DNA from 2 places in the Undibacterium sp. Ren11W genome. Region 1 is predicted to be linked to the other one. Evidence: predicted binding sites of a transcription regulator. Region 1 holds the regulator's gene; the other holds the start of a gene.
The links. Region 1 encodes LexA, which represses DNA repair genes until DNA is damaged. Its sites were predicted from a motif close to ACTGTATNNNNATACAGT; they were not measured.
Positions count from the first base shown of each region.

Region 2: ACO0K8_RS06325 (DNA topoisomerase IV subunit B) is a predicted target of LexA. The motif match lies at 1,734-1,751, and genes of this name have one in related genera.

Region 1 covers NZ_JBMPPB010000001.1:138,809-141,915, reverse strand. Annotated here, with positions in the region: gene rplI (50S ribosomal protein L9) at 1-286, opposite strand, end outside; gene rpsR (30S ribosomal protein S18) at 300-584, opposite strand; gene priB (primosomal replication protein N) at 594-908, opposite strand; gene rpsF (30S ribosomal protein S6) at 938-1,306, opposite strand; gene lexA (transcriptional repressor LexA) at 1,568-2,224, shown strand; gene lon (endopeptidase La) at 2,437-3,107, opposite strand, start outside.
Region 2 covers NZ_JBMPPB010000001.1:1,409,161-1,412,267, reverse strand. Annotated here, with positions in the region: gene ACO0K8_RS06325 (DNA topoisomerase IV subunit B) at 1-1,567, opposite strand, end outside; gene ACO0K8_RS06320 (vWA domain-containing protein) at 1,775-2,944, opposite strand; gene ACO0K8_RS06315 (GNAT family N-acetyltransferase) at 2,966-3,107, opposite strand, start outside.

The sequences.
Region 1 (3,107 bases):
AATTGGTTACGGAACCAAACAAACGACCATCAACACCAGACTTTTGTGAGATTTGAACTGTCAAACCACTCAATTTTTCGCCTTGCGCTTGTGCGGCAGCCAATTTAGCAGCAGCAGCTTTTTCCAACTCAGCGCGCTTCGCTTCGAATTCAGCGATTGCAGCAGCAGTTGCACGGCGAGCCATACGTTGTGGAATCAAAAAGTTACGTGCATAACCATCTTTAACACGAACTACATCACCCAGATTGCCGAGATTAACGACTTTATCCATCAGAATAATTTGCATATTTTTCTCCTAATTACGCTGTATGCAGATCAGTGTACGGCAGCAACGCAAGGTAGCGTGCACGCTTGATCGCTGTATCAACTTGGCGCTGGTACAAGGCTACAGTGCCAGTCAAACGTGCTGGCATGATTTTGCCGTTTTCTTGCACGAAGTCTTTCAGTGTATCGATGTCTTTATAATCAACTGCAGCTACATGTCCTGCTGAAAAACGGCAGAACTTCTTGCGTTTGAACAATGGATTTTGTTGCTGACGCTTTTGCTTCAGTTTGCTTTTATCAAATTTTTTACCGAATGCCATTTTAGGCTCCTAATCTAGTAAAGGTGTCTCGAACTCATTTTCCTGAAAATCAGTGATATGAAAAACGAGACTTTTGCTGTTGCGATTTTTACGCGCTAAAAAACCTGTGAATAACATCGTGACACCCAATTGTATTTCCAGGAATCGCTTAGAAATAGCGCCTGCAGCAACTGCAGTGATTTCAAATTCAACCTGGCGCTGGGTGCTCGCCTGTTCTTGCTTAGAGTGATGCATTAATACCGCAGTTGCTATCGGAATTCCGGCTGGCGTATAACGCAGCGCTGATTTTTCTGCAATGCTAGCAACGACTTTAAGCTCATTCACAAATAATTACGCGTCCTTCGTTAAAACTATTAAGCTGCAGGTGCTTCAACGCGTTGCGTCTTAGCTGCATCTTCTTTCTGAACTGCTTTCATCATTGGAGATGGCGCTGTTTCAGCTTTTTTCATTTTAACTGTGAGGTGACGCAAAACGGCATCGTTAAATTTGAATGCTGTTTCCAACTCAAGCAAAGTTTCAGCATCACACTCTATGTTCATGCAAACATAGTGAGCTTTAGCCAATTTCTGAACGATGTAGGCAAGTTGACGGCGACCCCAGTCTTCAACGCGATGGATTTGACCACCACGTGTAGTAACGCTAGCTTTGTAGCGTTCGATCATTGCAGGCACTTGCTCGCTTTGATCCGGGTGTACGATAAATACTATTTCATAATGACGCATATATTCTCCTTGTGGACAATAAAAAGATGCCCGCCTCGGCGTCAAGACGAGTGCGGGAAGAGGAAAGCCGACAATAGTAACCGATTTTCAAATTTTGTACAATTAGTTCTATGAATGAGGAGAATTCAACTAGCACCCTAGCAGAGCCTGTATCAGTTAAATCATTTATTCCTGAGTTTTTAACAGGTTTTACTTGCATAAGTGACTTTACTGTATAAAAATACAGTCTGCATATACATACAGCTAATTGAAAGAACCATCATGCTGAAACTTACCGCTCGCCAAGAGCAGATCCTGAACCTGATCAAGGATGCCATTCAAAACACAGGCTTCCCGCCGACGCGAGCAGAAATCGCAACAGAACTTGGATTTCGCTCGACCAACGCAGCAGAAGAACACCTGCAGGCACTAGCGCGAAAAGGCGTAATCGAAATAGCAGCAGGCACCTCACGTGGCATACGACTCCTAGAATCCGAACTATCTAGCCACATGCCTGGAATACAAATGGCATTGCCACATCCAGCCCTGATGCAATTGAGCCTGCCATTGGTTGGGCGAGTTGCCGCTGGCTCACCAATACTCGCTACTGAGCATGTAGAGGCCACCTACAATGTGGATCCAGCTCTTTTTTCCGCAAAACCGGATTTCCTGCTTAAAGTACGTGGCTTGTCAATGCGTGACGCGGGTATTTTGGACGGCGATTTATTAGCTGTGAAAAAATCAGATACGGCCCGCAATGGACAAATCGTGGTTGCCAGACTAGGGGATGACGTCACCGTCAAACGCTACAAAAAAACCAGCACTGGCATAGAGTTAATCCCAGAAAATCCAGATTATCCAATTATCAAAGTCAGCGACACCGAAACCGATTTTTCACTGGAAGGCTTGGCCGTTGGGCTACTGCGCAGTTGGTCTTAAAGAGGCATAGCGCCAAGGCGCCCTATCCATGCGGCTTTCGAGCCAGGCATGCTGCGGCCCGCATGCAGATTGCGCTTCGGACATGCCGCTTTTAAAACAGCAATCCATTCAATAGAAGTAAGTCTGTCAATAAAAAACGCCCGATAAATTATCGGGCGTTTTTTATTAGGCATTGATGCCTATGCCAATACAAGCACAGACCCAATACGGCATTAATGCTTAATTGTCGAAGCCTCGACTGCAGCATCTGGCTTTGCAGTAGCGGCGAGCGCCACGTCCTCATCAGTCAATGCCACAGGTTGACGTTCCAAGGCAATTTCCAAGACTTTATCTATCCAACGCACTGGGATAATTTCCAGTTTATTTTTGACATTGTCCGGGATATCAGTCAAATCTTTCGCATTCTCCTCAGGTATTAACACTGTCTTGATCCCGCCGCGATGAGCTGCTAGTAATTTCTCTTTCAGCCCACCAATAGGCAAGACCTCGCCTCTCAAGGTAATCTCACCAGTCATCGCCACATCAGCTCTTACAGGTATGCCAGTGAAGATAGAAACCAAAGCGGTCGTCATCGCGATACCGGCCGAAGGTCCATCCTTCGGCGTAGCACCTTCAGGAACATGAATATGAATGTCACTTTTTTCGAACACATCCGCTTTAATCCCCAAGCGCTTAGCGCGACTACGCACCACTGTACGGGCAGCTTCGATCGACTCTTTCATCACATCACCCAAGGTGCCAGTGCGTATCACGCCCCCCTTACCCGGCATTGCTACGGCTTCTATCGTCAATAAATCACCGCCGACCTCAGTCCACGCCAAACCCACAACTTGCCCAACCTGATTGTCTTTGACTGCCACACCGAAATCATAACGACGCACAC
Region 2 (3,107 bases), 1.3 Mb from region 1:
GAATATGCGAGCCATCGACGTCCGCATCTGAGAGTATGCAGATTTTTCCGTAGCGCAGATTGGAGATGTCCGGATTGTCTTTCATGCTGTGCGGATCGACGCCGATCGCTACTGCGATGTCATGGATTTCGTTGTTGGCGAACAAGCGATCGCGCTCAGATTCCCAGGAGTTCAACACTTTTCCGCGCAGCGGCAGTATCGCCTGAAACTCTTTGTCGCGCCCCATTTTGGCTGAGCCGCCGGCTGAGTCACCTTCGACCAAAAATAATTCGTTGCGGGTGATGTCGCTAGATTCGCAATCGGTCAGTTTGCCCGGTAATACCGCCACACCCGAAGATTTTTTCTTCTCGACTTTTTGCAGCGAACGTAAGCGCGACTGCGCTTGCTTGATGACTAGCTCAGCGAGTTTTTTGCCATAATCGACATGCGAATTGAGCCACAGCTCTAACGGTGGTTTGGTAAAGCTAGAGACCAGTTTGACGGCGTCGCGCGAGTTTAAACGTTCTTTAATTTGGCCCTGAAATTGCGGATCCAAGACCTTGGCAGAGAGCACAAAAGAGACTCGTGCGAAGACATCTTCCGGCAATAGCTTAACGCCTTTCGGTAGCAGTGAGTGCATCTCGACGAAGCCTTTGACAGCGCCATACAGGCCTTCGCGCAAACCGGACTCGTGCGTGCCGCCCGCTGTGGTGGGGATTAGATTGACGAAGGATTCGCGCACTACCGCGCCTTCTTCTGTCCATGCCACTACCCAACTGGCGCCTTCGCCTTCGGCAAAGCCGTCGGTGTCGCCATTTGAGAATTGTTCGCCTTCGAACAAAGGTATCAGGGGTTCACCGTGCGAGGATTGCGCCAGCGACTCGGTCAGATAGCCGCGTAAGCCTTGATCGTACTGCCAGGTTTGGCTCTCGCCGGTTTTTTCTATGCTGAGTGTGACTTTGACGCCCGGTAACAAGACCGCCTTGGAGCGCAACAAACGCTGCAGCTCTGTTTGTGAAATATTGGGTGAGTCAAAATACTTAGGGTCTGGCCAGATGCTAACGCGGGTGCCATTCTTTTTGTCGCCACGGGTCTGCGGCACGCTAGTTAAAGGTTCGATGACGTCGCCATCGGCGAAGGTGAGTTTATGGATACCCGCTTCGCGCCATACCGTGATCTCTAAGCGCTTGGAGAGCGCATTCGTGACCGATACGCCGACGCCATGCAAGCCGCCCGAAAACGCATAGGCGCCGCCTGAACCCTTATCGAATTTTCCGCCCGCATGTAAGCGTGTGAAGACTATCTCTACGGTTGGAACTTGTTCCTCCGGATGTAGACCGACCGGAATACCTCGACCGTCATCTTCGACAGTAATACTGCCATCGGCATTGACGGTGATGTGCATATTCTTGCAATGCCCACCCAGCGCTTCATCCGAGGCATTGTCGATCACCTCTTGAATAATGTGCAGTGGATTTTCGGTGCGGGTGTACATGCCCGGCCTTTGTTTGACCGGCTCCAGGCCTTTAAGGACTCGGATGGATGATTCGCTATAGTCGGATGGGAGAGAGGTTTTTTTAGTGGCCATGCGATGAGTCTAAAAGAATTGGCAAAAATATTTTTTAAAATGATAGGTCTTAGTGACTGCTAGCAAATGCAGGAAAAACATTTGCTACTTGTATTTTTAGACCAGCTTGGTGCAGTTGGAAAAATTTGCCTATTGTAGCTGTAATTGTTAGCTTTAGTTGCCTTTAGCTGGTTTTATATACAGTGTATGCAGCTTTGTAGGATGGCTTCATTTGCTTAATAGTCGCATGCCGCGCTCCAATCCCTCTATCGTTACCGGAAACATGCGGTTATTCATGATTTGTCGTATCACCGAAACCGATTGCCGGTATTGCCATAAGCCCTCAGGCTCGGGATTGAGCCAAATGAATTTGGGGAAGCTAGAGGTAAAGCGTTGCAGCCAGGTGGCACCGGCTTCTTCATTATTGTATTCAACCGAGCCACCAGGCTGCAAAATTTCATAGGGGCTCATGGTGGCGTCGCCAACAAAAATCACCTTGGTATCGGGCGGGTATTTACGCAAGACATCCCAGGTCGGGGATTTTTCAGCGTGGCGGCGCTGGTTGTTTTTCCATAAATAATCGTAGACACAGTTATGGAAGTAAAAAAACTCCATATTTTTAAATTCGGTTTTGGCGGCGGAAAACAATTCTTCGGTTCGCGCTATATGATCGTCCATGGTGCCGCCTACGTCGAGCAGCATCAGGACCTTGATATTGTTTTTGCGCTCGGCCTGCATTTTGATATCCAGGTAGCCGGCATTATTTGCGGTCGCCTTGATGGTGGCGTCCAGTGCCAGTTCTTCTTGTGCGCCTAGACGCGCAAATTTGCGTAAGCGCCGCAATGCCACCTTGATATTGCGTGTGCCCAGTTCGCGCTCTGCATCGTAATCTTTATACGCGCGCGCTTCCCACACTTTGACTGCGGTGCGATTGCCACCTTTGCCGCCTATGCGCACTCCCTCGGGATTGGTTCCTCCGTTGCCAAAAGGAGAGGTGCCGCCGGTGCCTATCCATTTGCTGCCACCTTCATGTCGTTCTTTTTGCTCTTTGAGTAGTTCTTGCAACCGGTCCATTAATTTATCGTAGCCGAATTTTTCTAAGGCGGCGCGTTGCTCGTCACTGAGTTCACGCATCATGCGTTGGCTGAGCCACTCCAGTGGAATTTCAGGATTTTTTTCAAAAATAGTCTCTATGCCCTTGAAATATAGGCCGAATGCGCGATCAAATTTGTCGTAATGCGCCTCATCCTTGACCATGATAGTCCTGGATAGGTAATAAAAATTATCCATAGACATGCTGATCAGGCCTTTTTCCATGGCCTCTAGCAGCGTCAGAAATTCCTTGATGGAAACAGGAATTTTTGCGTCTTTCAGAGTGAAGAAGAAATCGATTAGCACTTAAGCTCCTACATCTATAGATTATTTAGGGTATTGGTTTAGCATGAACTGCAAGTTTTTCTTGACGCCTGGCCATTCATTTTTCAGTATGCTGTACACCACAGTGTCGCGCACCCGGCCATCTGGCAAGATTGTATGATTGCGTAGCACGCCGTCACGCTTG